One region of the Vibrio sp. PID23_8 genome, then DNA from elsewhere that is predicted to be linked to it. Evidence: predicted binding sites of a transcription regulator. Region 1 holds the regulator's gene; each other region holds the start of a gene.
The links. Region 1 encodes CRP, which controls carbon source genes, mostly activating them, when cyclic AMP is high. Its sites were predicted from a motif close to TGTGANNNNNNTCACA; they were not measured.
Positions count from the first base shown of each region.

Region 2: the regulator CRP is predicted to act here: its motif matches at 2,557-2,572, upstream of cdd (cytidine deaminase).
Region 3: the regulator CRP is predicted to act here: its motif matches at 2,521-2,536, upstream of recB (exodeoxyribonuclease V subunit beta).

Region 1 is NZ_LIXE01000011.1:15,400-19,525, reverse strand. Features, by position in the region: gene astD (succinylglutamate-semialdehyde dehydrogenase) at 1-451, shown strand, start outside; gene AK966_RS15940 (DUF1338 domain-containing protein) at 717-1,514, shown strand; gene crp (cAMP-activated global transcriptional regulator CRP) at 1,601-2,233, opposite strand; gene AK966_RS15930 (phosphoribulokinase) at 2,472-3,341, opposite strand; gene AK966_RS15925 (YheU family protein) at 3,503-3,715, opposite strand; gene AK966_RS15920 (hydrolase) at 3,749-4,126, opposite strand, start outside.
Region 2 is NZ_LIXE01000019.1:12,982-17,107, reverse strand. Features, by position in the region: gene AK966_RS18620 (thiopurine S-methyltransferase) at 1-168, shown strand, start outside; gene purT (formate-dependent phosphoribosylglycinamide formyltransferase) at 244-1,419, opposite strand; gene cdd (cytidine deaminase) at 1,565-2,452, opposite strand; gene AK966_RS18605 (LrgB family protein) at 2,701-3,378, opposite strand; gene AK966_RS18600 (CidA/LrgA family protein) at 3,380-3,754, opposite strand; gene sbcB (exodeoxyribonuclease I) at 3,813-4,126, opposite strand, start outside.
Region 3 is NZ_LIXE01000001.1:579,480-583,605, reverse strand. Features, by position in the region: gene recC (exodeoxyribonuclease V subunit gamma) at 1-2,343, shown strand, start outside; gene recB (exodeoxyribonuclease V subunit beta) at 2,682-4,126, shown strand, end outside.

The DNA.
Region 1 (4,126 bases):
TAACCTGCAAGCTCTTGGTGGCGAAAGCTTAATTGAAGCGAAAGCGGGCGAAGCGGCGTTTGTTTCTCCGGGCATCATCGATGTGACGAACATTGCTGAACTGCCAGATGAAGAGTACTTCGGTCCACTTCTGCAAGTAGTGCGCTACGAAGGGCTAGAGAAAGCGGTAGAGCTAGCGAACGATACGCGCTTTGGTCTTTCTGCGGGTCTGGTTTCAACTGACGACCAAGAGTGGGAATACTTCGTTGACCACATTCGTGCAGGTATCGTGAATCGCAACCGTCAGCTGACGGGAGCCAGTGGTGATGCACCGTTTGGTGGTCCGGGGGCGTCAGGTAACCTACGCCCAAGTGCTTACTACGCAGCAGACTACTGTGCGTACCCAATGGCATCAGTGGAAGGTCGCGAGACGGTCTTGCCTGCAACATTGAGCCCAGGTGTCAGCCTGTAATCGAGAAATACGAAGCGGTAACAAAGTATCACCGCTTCTATCTGCCAGAGCTATTTACCAAGTTAGGATTCCGGTAAAGCGCGCTGGCAAACGCTAAAGGCGAGCTCAAGACTCCCCAACGCGTGTTGACTGACTGGCATTAATGCCTCACATACCGTCACAGGTTGATGACCGCGTGTTCGTGATTCTGGACAGCCTTGGGGCTGTGAACGAGCGGTCAACTTCCTCTTATCTCTAACTCTACATTTCATAACAAGGAGTCGTTATGACGCCCGATGTGTTATTTGAATCGCTATGGCAAGACTACATTCAACGTCTTTGCCCTTCAGCTGCTAAAGTCCATCAACTTCTACAAGAAGATGAGCCTTTGATTAATGACCATATTGCGCTACGTACGTTTAATGTCGCTCCCCTCGGTATTGAAACGTTGGCGAAACCATTTTTGACAGTGGGTTATAAAGCCTGTGGTGACTACGTATTTGAAAGCAAAAAGCTGGTGGCAAAACACTTTGAGCACCCAGATCCAAAGCAACCAAAAGTGTTTATCAGTGAGTTGAAGGTCGATGAATGTTCGCCAGAGCTGCAAGACATCGTTCATAAACTGGTCGAGCAGGTTGATGCTTCAAAGCTGATTGGCAGCGGCTTCTTGTATGGTGGACGTTTGTGGGAGATTAGTTACGCTGATTTCCAAACGTTGGCGAACGAGAGTGAGTATGCCTCTTGGCTTGCTGCACATGGTTACGGCGCAAATCACTTTACCGTGAGCGTAAACCAACTTAACCAACACCAAGAAGTGAAGCAAGTAAACGACCACCTACGCACAGCAGGCTTCACCATCAACGAAAACGGCGGCGAAGTAAAAGGTACGCCACAGGTGTTGCTAGAGCAATCTTCGACCATGGCCGATAAAGTGCCAGTGGCCTTTACGGAAGGTGTTGAAGTGATTCCTGGAGGCTTTTACGAGTTTGCTAAGCGCTACGCAATGGATAACGGTGACTTGTACTCAGGATTTGTTGCCGCATCGGCAGATAAGATCTTTGAGAGCACAAACGGAAAAAAATAGAGGGCGCTAATCCAGTGTTTTTCTAAAACAAAAAAGCCACCAATGTTTCTATTGGTGGCTTTGAATTTTTTAAACGTTAATCGGAATTAACGAGTCCCGTAAACAACGATAGTTTTGCCGTGTGCAGAAATTAGGTTCTGCTCTTCTAGCATCTTCAAGATTCGGCCTACTGTCTCACGAGAACAGCCAACGATTTGACCGATTTCTTGACGAGTGATCTTGATTTGCATTCCGTCTGGGTGCGTCATTGCATCTGGCTGCTTAGCAAGGTTCAGAAGAGTCTGAGCGATACGACCAGTTACGTCTAGGAACGCTAGGTCACCCACTTTCTGGCTAGTAACTTGAAGGCGACGAGCCATTTGCGCAGAAAGGCGCATTAGGATGTCAGGGTTTACTTGAATAAGTTGACGGAATTTCTTGAACGAAATTTCAGCCACTTCACAAGGAGATTTAGCACGAACCCATGCGGTACGCTCTTGGTCTTCTTCGAATAGACCTAGTTCACCAATGAAGTCACCTTGGTTTAGGTAAGAAAGGATCATCTCCTTACCTTCTTCGTCTTTGATAAGAACCGCAACAGAACCTTTAACGATGTAGTACAACGTTTCAGCTTTCTCACCCGCGTGAATTAGCGTGCTCTTTGAAGGGTATTTATGAATATGACAGTGTGAAAGAAACCACTCTAGTGTTGGGTCGGTTTGAGGTTTACCTAGAACCATAATATATCACTTCCTCTGCAGGGTACGCTTGCGCTATCCGTATTTTAGCTAAGCCCGAATTAGCTTACTAGAATAAGAATACTTTTCTATACTGCAAGCTCTCTTGTGTTTCGGTTAGAAATAGTATCCTTTTTCGAAAACGATTTCTTGATTTTAATCGTGCCATGGTGGAGATTTTGTAAGCAAAAATGTGCACATGATCACGGTATGAAAAGTAAACACTTTATTCGCGAGGTTTTTAACCAATTTTACCCGTTTCGATGAGCTGTTGCAGAATCGGCCTGACGATGAGCTCCATGGCAAAGCTCATCTTACCGCCGGGCACGACAATGGTGTTGTGGCGTGACATAAATGAGCCGTCAATCATAGCGAGTAGATAAGGAAAATCGACATTTTTAATGCCACGAAGGCGAATAACAACAAAGCTTTCATCCAGACTTGGTATGCCTTTGGCGTTAAGTGGGTTTGACGTATCCACGGTCGGGACACGTTGAAAGTTGATGTGGGTACGAGAAAACTGTGGTGTAATGTAGTTAAGATAGTCGTCCATTGAGCGCACGATTGAATCCATCACGGCTTCACGAGAGTGACCTCGGTCGCGCGTATCGCGTACGAACTTTTGAATCCACTCTAAGTTCACGATCGGCACCATGCCAATCAGAAAATCAACATGCTGAGCCACATCGACATCACCATCGACCACGCCGCCGTGTAATCCTTCATAGAACAGCACGTCACTGTTTTCAGGTAAACCTTGCCACGGGGTAAAGGTGCCTGGCATTTGGTTATAAGGTACGGCTTCATCAAAGGTGTGCAGATAGCGGCGTACACTACCAGTGCCATCCTGGCCAAATTGACGGAAAAAGGCTTCCAGTCCAGGGAAGTTATTAGCTTGAGGGCCAAAGTAACTGATGTGTCTGCCTTGATCACGCGCTTTACGAATTTCTACATCCATCTCTGGGCGAGTAAAGCGGTGGAAGCTGTCCCCCTCAACCCATGCGGGCTTGACGTTCATCATATTGAACATCTTACGGAAGGCTTCAGATGTGGTCGTAGTACCGGCACCGGATGAACCAGTAACTGCAATGATTGGGTGTTTCGCTGACATGACAAACCTTGTCGAAAAATTACTTACCCAGCTGAATCTTAGGTAAACAAGTCCATTATTCGTTGGCAATGTGCAGCGAAGTGGCGCTGCACGGTTGATAATCCACTATAGCATGTAACAAGCGCTTGTCATGGAGTGAAATACGGTAAAATGTGCGGCAATTAAAATTTTTGTTTTAACTGAATATCAACGGTTTCATGCAGTTCAGAAAACACGATGACCGCCTCTCCTTTCTCCAGCTGTGATTTAACTTGATCGATTTTGTCTTGCAGGGAAATTTCTACCGTGCCGTAGTCAGTGCCTTCTCGTAGCACAAACTCACGGATCAAGTTTTCTAGCGTTTCTGGCGCAATGTCTTGCCAAGGAATGATCATAAATACCTCAAACGTTTATGACGAATGGTTAGTTTACAGAGTTTGCTGTGCGGATACAGAAGAAAGATGATTCGCCGCGATACTCTCATAATAGGCGGGCAGCACTTCTTCAAGCCAGAATTTAGGTTTTAATGCTGTGCCAGTGAGAAAGCCTACGTGACCACCGTGCTCATACAGGCGGTAATCAATGTTATCGGGCAGAACAAACTTAGGGATCACCGCATCGGTCATGAACGGATCGTCTTTGGCATGAATGATCAGTGTCGGTAAAGCGATCTGCTGAAGCTTGCTTAATCCCGAACATTGCTCATAGTAGTCCTGTGCGTCTCTGAACCCATGTAATGGTGCGGTGATCAGATCATCAAACTCATATAAGCGAGTCACGCGTTTGATCGAACGATAAGAGAGGGC
Region 2 (4,126 bases), on a different contig from region 1:
ATGGCAGGCCCTCCTTTCAGTGTGCCAGCCGAAGAGATACAAACGCTGTTTAATGGATACAAGGTAGCTTGTTTAAATGTGGATCAAGCTGATGAGAATCATCCTAAAATCATCAAGAAAGGTTTAAGTCGTTTTTCTGAAGAAGTGTACTTAATCGAGAGCGAGTAGGGCGAAATAACCTTAAACAAAGAAGAAGCGCAGCAAATTTAGCTGCGCTTTTGTTTATCAACTTTATCAATAAGGTTAGTAAACGATATTTACTTTTGAAGCAGACTCTATCGCATCTTGAAGCGAGTCATCGATGGTCTTGCGTCGAGTTAACACCACGCCTAAGCGGCGTCTTCCATCGATTTCTGGCTTACCAAACAAACGCACTTGGGTTTGTGGCTGCGCCAATGCTTTTTCTAAGTTGTTGAAACGGATATTCGTCGATGTGCCTTGGCCAAGAATAACGGCCGATGCAGAGGGACCATATTGAATGATGCTGTTGACTGGCATGCCGGTAAATGCACGAACATGTAACGCAAACTCCGACATCTCTTGCGAAATCATTGTCACCATACCAGTGTCATGTGGACGAGGGGACACTTCGTTGAAGATCACTTTATCGCCTTTAACAAACAGTTCTACACCGAAGATGCCGTAACCACCAAGCGCGTTAACCACTTTTTCAGCGGTGTATTCTGCAGCTTTGATTGCGTTGTCAGACATGGCTTGAGGCTGCCATGATTCACGGTAGTCACCGTCTTCCTGGCGATGGCCAATCGGAGCACAGAAATGCACGCCATCAACCGCGCGTACGGTTAGAAGAGTGATTTCGTAGTCGAAGTCAATAAAGCCTTCAACAATCACACGGCCTGCGCCTGTACGACCACCTTCTTGCGCGTAATCCCAAGCGATTTGGACGTCTTCTTCCGTTTTGATAACGCTTTGACCTTTACCTGATGAGCTCATTACAGGCTTCACAACACAAGGAATGCCAACGTGTTCAACTGCCGCTTTGAAGTCTTCAAAGTTATCGGCAAATTGGTAAGGGGAGGTCGTCAAGCCAAGCTCTTCCGCCGCCAGACGACGAATGCCTTCGCGGTTCATGGTCAGTTTGGTTGCTTTTGCTGTAGGGACAACATTCAAGCCTTTCTCTTCGAGTTCGACCAATTTATCTGTTGCGATGGCTTCAATTTCTGGAACGACGTAAGCCGGTTGCTCCTTATTGATGATCTCTTCTAGTGCGTGTCCATCTAGCATATCGATAACGTAACTACGATGAGCGACTTGCATCGCTGGCGCATTTGCGTAACGGTCACAGGCGATGACTTCTAAGCCAAGTCGTTGGCATTCAATCGCCACTTCTTTACCAAGCTCGCCTGAGCCTAAAAGCAATACACGGGTAGCATGTGTGCTAGTTGCAGTACCGAACATAGTGTTCCCTTACAAAATAAAGTGATGAAACAGAAATTGCAGGGGATCATACTGAATTTTTACGGCCAAGCAAACGTTTGCGTGTGATTTTTTACAATAAAAAAAGCTCTACGGTTGTAGAGCTTTCCTGATGCACTCAATGTAATTACAGGTTTACGAAACTGACAGGAATATCAGGGTTAATCGCTTCTAGCGTTGATTGTGTACAAGCGAGGTGACTAATCTTACCTTGTGAGTTTTCTACTAATGCGGCGGCTTTAATATTCTCGAATTCTCCACCGGCCAGCAATATTTGGATAAGAGCCACTTGTAACGGTGGGAGGCTTGGGTTGAAGGCGGCATTCTCTGCGTATGAACCTTGGAACACGCGTCCATCGGTCATTTCTAGAGCTAAACCACTGAGATTGTTTGTGTATGGTGCGTGGCTCATGTTCATTGCATTAACGGCTTTTTGAATCAGTGCATCGTCTTCATCACAAGCGAACTGATGTTTCATCTCTGCCATTAAGCCAGACTCGACGCCTAGGTCTGCTGGGCCAAATGCTTCTGGTAAATACTCATGCAGTGACTTTTCTTCACGTTCAGGTAGCTGAACTTTTAGTTCACTAGCGGTCGATAGTTCATTCATGAACTGGCGACAATGACCACAAGGACTGAAGTTAATGGTGATGTCTTTCACGCCACGTTCGCCCTTCATCCAAGCATGGCTGATTGCCGATTGCTCGGCATGAACGGTTTGACCTAGCTGAACACCAAAGAATTCCATGTTTGCGCCGAAGTACAAGCGACCGGAAAGACCACGAACGATTGCACCTACATAGAATTCAGAAATTGGAGCATAAGAGTATGCGGCGGCAAAAGGAAGCAGAGCAACACGAAGCTCTTTATCTGCTAGACCTGTAGCGGTAAGCAGCTGTTCAAATTGCTGTTCAGAAAGAGTGGCATCAAAATCGTCAGCTTGGACGATAGGAGCAAGATGTTTTGAAAGTGCTTCGGGAGCGCTTGCTAGCGCCTGTTCAATGCGACTTTTCATGTTGAATCCTTGTTATTGCATGGACAGTTATTCTATGCGAAATAGGGAAACAATCCGTGCTCCAGATCATGTTCGTGTGTGCAATAACCCATTTCATTTCATTGCTTGGGTGAGCTCACACATGTATTCGATTGCATTAAGTGATAATGTTACCTTTGCCTCATAAATAACTATATCAACGCTTTTTCATATTGCGAGTTTGATACGCGAGTAAAAAGGCTTGCCCTTCGTTGGCAAGCCTCGGAGGGTTATTGATACAACCAAACCGCGAGAGCAAAGAAGCTTGGTGCTAATATTGAAGTAATAATGCCGCACAGCACTAACGCTAAAGAAGAAAATGCTGCATCGCCAGGTTGTTTCTCCGCACATGTTGCCGTACCTAAAGCATGGGAAACGGTACCCATTGTTAACCCACGTGCGATGGGGTGCTTAATGCCGATGATGTTGAAGATAGGGTAAGCCAAAATAGCCCCAAACAAGCCAACAATCAGAACCAGAATTGCCGCGACTGCCGCTTCTCCGCCAAGGGAGCTGGAGATCTCCATTGCAATCGGTGTCGTAACGGACTTGCCTATCAGGCTTGCGATGAGACTGATGTCGGCTTTGAAAGCGACCGCGATAAGCGTTGCTGTAAGCATCGACATGACGCTGCCTAAAGTGCAAGCCAAGGCAATAATGCGCCAATTGGCTTTGATCTGTGGTAGCTGCTCATACAGAGGATAGGCAAGCGCAACGACTGCCGGTTGAAGTAAAAAGCTGAGCCATTGATTATCAGCATAGTAAGTTTCAAATGGCACTTTTAAGTAAGTTAACAGTGGAATCAGTACGGAAATACTGATCAAAAGCGGGTTTGCTATTGGGTTGTTCAGCTTAATCGAAATTTGGCGAGCGGCGAGAAACACAACAATCGTGACAATTAACCACATATCAGTTTTTCTCCTTGAGCAGGTAATTAAGGAACCATGCAAGGCTAACTAATACGATCAGTGATCCCCCGACGGCACTTGCCAAAACAGGTAGAGCGTTTGCAATGAGCATGTCGAAGTGCTGCATAAGACCCACACTGATTGGAACAAATAGTAAGATCATGTAGCGAATAAAGAGTGTCGCCCCTAGCTTAACCCATTCCACTTTTATGATACCCAAGACCATAGACAGAAACAGCACAAGCATGCCAATCACGCTGCCAGGAACTGAGATGGCTGTGTATTTTTGAATCGTGTTACCGATACCGAGTGCACCCATGATCAATGCGAGGGAAATAAAAACATGGACCAGTTGTAATAATCGTTCTTTTTTCATTTTGTTGGCATATAAAACAACAAGCACACCCGAAGGTGCGCTGGAATTAAGGAGAAAGTTATGAGGCTAAACTCTCTATATAGCGATACACAGATTTTAGTATCGCTATCTTTTTTTCATCACTTTCATGTTCGTGAACTAAGTTTTCTAAATTCAGCATGTACTCTTCAATTTGACTTTCAAACACCTCACGGCAATGTTGTGCCCAGCATCTTTGCTCTTGTTCATCTAGCGTGTTTGAGTAATGGCGTGCACGATAGCGGAATAACAGCGGCTTGATGCGTTTATCGTCAAACTCGATATTCAACGCGGCAAGGTTATTTGGATCGGTTTCGCGAATAATGTCCATGGCCGCGCGATCTGCAGGGGAGA
Region 3 (4,126 bases), on a different contig from region 1:
CCGATGCGAGAAGTCGAAGTGCTACACGACCAGTTATTGGCGATGTTTGACGCTGATCCAAACCTAAAGCCGCGTGATATCATCGTGATGGTGGCGGACATCAATGCTTACAGCCCTGCGATTCAAGCCGTATTTGGCAATGCGCCGGGTGAGCGATTTATTCCGTATTCGATTTCTGACCGAACCGCTGACCAAGAAAGCCCAATCTTGGCGGCCTTCATGCAACTGGTTAATTTACCGAATACGCGCTGCTTGGCTTCCGAACTATTAGAGTTGCTGGAAACGCCAGCCATTTTGAAACGTTTTGACTTAAGTGAAGACGACTTCCTACAAGCGAAACAATGGGTGGAAGAATCAGGTATTCGCTGGGGACTCGATGCCAACACGGGCAGCGAATTTGAACTGCCTGAAACGCGTCAAAACACGTGGCAGTTTGGTATTCAACGCATGCTACTGGGTTATGCGATGCCGGAATCGGCGGGCTTATTTGAAGCGCAAGAAGGCAGTTTATCGCCATACAATGAAGTGCAAGGTATGGGGGCTGAGCTCGCTGGCAAACTGGCGCACTTTACCCAACAAATCAGTCAATATCGCCGCAAACTGTCGCATGTTCAGTCGATTGATGCTTGGCGTGAAACCTTGATCGCAATGCTGGATGACTTCTTCTCAGTGGAGTTAGAAGGCGAAATGGCATTGAAGTCGATTCGCGATACCTTAAGCCAGCTAAAAGAACAGCTTGCTGATGCCGCCTTTAATGACGCTTTGTCACCATCCATCATTAACCAATACCTGAAAAATAAACTGTCTGGCACCCGTGTTAGCCAGCGTTTCCTCGCTGGCCAAGTGAACTTCTGTACCCTGATGCCAATGCGCTCGATTCCATTTCGAGCGGTGTGTTTATTAGGCATGAATGATGGCGTATACCCGCGTTCTATGCCGCCAGAAGGTTTTGACTTAATGACGGGGCGAACCAAGCCAGGCGATCGTTCACGCCGAGACGATGACCGTTATCTGTTCCTCGAAGCAATGCTTTCTGCTCAGCAAACACTGTACATCAGTTACGTAGGGCGTTCGATTCAAGACAACACGGAACGAGTGCCATCGGTACTGGTTTCTGAGTTAATGGAGTACTGTCAGCAGAATTACTGTTTGGCAGGCGATGAAAATCAGCCCGTTGATGAGTCCGGCGATAAGCTGTTAAAAGAGTTAGTGAATGTGCATGCTATGGTGCCGTTTAGCCCAAATGCATTTCAAGGTTCTCACTCAAGCTATGCCAAAGAGTGGATTCCTGCGGCATTGACCCAAAGCAGTCAATCGCAAGGTCATGCGCGCCGTGAGTTTAACCGTGCATTGGATGATTACTTGCTGGGCGCGACATTTCCCATCGAATTGGATTTGGTCGAGCTTCAACGTTTCTGGCGTTTGCCGGTTCAGTATTTCTTTAATCGTCGTTTGAAAGTGATGTTTGAGCCGCCTTTACCAGTGATGGAAGACGATGAGCCGTTTGTATTAGGCGGGTTGGAAAGTTATCAGATGCGCGGTGAACTGCTGGCAACCCTGCTCGAAACCGCGCTTACTCAACCAGCGGCCAAAGTGGATGTGCTGAAGCATTTTATGAGTGAGCAACGTGCTCAGGGCAAATTGCCAGTAGGAGCGTTTGGTGATATCGAGTTTGAAACCAACCGCGTGCAAGCGGAAGAGCTGGTGGATAAGTTGGCGTTTCTCTCTGGCGCGCCACAAGACGATTTAGAGATCGACCTTATCTTTGATGCGCTTTTTGATGAAAGTAGGGGTGAGGGTAAGAATATCCGCCTAACCGGTTGGCTCACTCAATGCTATCAGTCCGGTTTGATTCGTTATCGAAGCGGGAAAATTCGTGCGCAAGATTACCTTGCGGCGTGGATTGATCACCTCGCGATGTCGGCTTCTGGCCATGTGAAGAAGACTCATATTATTGGTTACGACCGCAAGGAAGGTGCAGTTCATCTGATCTTCCCTGAAATGGCGGACGCTGCGCAAGCGAAACAACGTCTTGCCGAATTGGTGCGTTTGTTTTTTGAAGGCATGACCAAGCCATTACCATACTTCCCGAAAACAGCACTGGCGTGTGTTGAAGCGGGCTTTAGTCGTGGCCATTGGGCGGACGATGAAGAGAAGTCACTCAAGAAAATGGCGGACGCTTTCAATGACAGCTACCTGAGCCCAGGTGAAGGCAATAACGCGTACATCTCGCGTATTTGGCCTGCTTGGAACGATGAACTCGCAGCCGAAGTTCGCATGTTGACGGCGTTGGTTTTGCAAGGTGCAAGATTGGCGACAAAAGATGCTTCAGATGATAACTAAGTTGGAATGCTTGGGGATGGGAAAGAGTAGAGTGGCCGCCAGAAAATCATTATTTTGTGTAGGGCGTTCGCTGTACGGCCACAAGGTCAGAGGGACCATGATTCTTTTGAGTATCACCGCCAGAAAGGCTTGGCTTATCTCGTGAGGCGAATATTAACGGTACTCCATCATGATAACCGTGAGTGAGATCGCACAAAAGTCTAAATATTCCAAACTGTTAGACATATAAATAGAAAAATTAACGATAGATCACAATATAGGACGAGTTGATCTTTAGAGATGACTTAACCTCTGAAGCTCAAGACGTCCTTGTCAAAAATCCGGAGAGATTCAGCGTTATGGCGCAAATGTCAGTAGCAGCACCACTGCAAACCATGACTTTTCCATTGCATGGGGCAAGGTTAATCGAAGCATCCGCAGGTACAGGGAAAACCTTTACTATTGCGGGTTTGTACCTGCGTCTCTTATTGGGACATGGCAGTACAGAAACCAAGCACCGCGTTCCATTAACGGTGGACCAAATTCTGGTGGTGACCTTTACCGAAGCGGCGACAGCCGAGCTACGCGATCGTATTCGTGCTCGAATTCACGATGCGAGGATCGCATTCGCTCGAGGTCAAAGCAGTGATCCGGTGATCAAACCACTGCTAGAAGCCATTGATGATCACAAGCAAGCGACAGCGATCTTGTTGCAAGCGGAGCGTCAAATGGATGAAGCCGCGGTCTACACCATCCACGGTTTCTGCCAACGCATGCTAACGCAAAACGCTTTTGAATCGGGCAGCCGCTTTGAGAATGAATTTGTGACGGACGAGAGCCACCTAAAAGCTCAAGTGGTGGCGGACTACTGGCGTCGTAATTTTTACCCATTACCATTTGCTTTGGCTGGCGAAGTGCGTCAACTATGGGGTTCGCCATCGGAGTTGCTTTATGACATCGGTAACTACTTAACAGGCGCACCATTGAGCTTGTCTGTGCCTGCAATGCAGGGCAGTCTCGCGGATTTGCACGAGCAAAACTTAAAACAAATAGATGCACTGAAAACCCAATGGCGTGATAGCCAAGAGGATTTCTTAGCGTTGATCTCAGGTTCAGATGTCAATAAACGCAGTTACACCAAGAAATCGCTGCCAACTTGGTTAGAGGCCGTTAACGTTTGGGCGGCAACAGAAACGACGGGGTATGACTATCCAGACAAACTGGAAAAATTTGCGCAGAATGTGTTGCTTGAGAAAACCCCGAAAGGCACCGCGCCGCAGCATCCGGTGTTTGAGGACATTGAAGCCTTTCTAGCTACCCCAATTAGCCTTAAAGCACCACTATTAGCGCATGCGATTGAGCATTGTCGTGAGATGCTGGCGAAGGCAAAAAATCAGAAGCAATGGCTGTCGTTTGATGACTTGCTGACCCAGTTATCGGCGTCGATTGATACCGATGAAACCGCACTGCTGAAAGAGCGCATTCGTACGCTTTACCCTGTTGCGATGATCGATGAATTCCAAGATACCGACCCACTGCAATACAGTATTTTTAGCCGTATTTACCTAGATAACCCAGAGTGCGGTCTGTTTATGATCGGTGACCCGAAACAGGCGATTTATGGTTTCCGTGGTGCAGACATCTTTACCTACATCAAGGCACGCCATCAAGTTAGTGCTCACTACACGTTAGGCACTAACTGGCGCTCGAGTGCGGAGATGGTGTCGGCGGTAAACCAGATTTTTGAGTTGCCAGATAGCCCGTTTATTTACGATTCGGACATTCCATTTCTACCAGTGAGTTA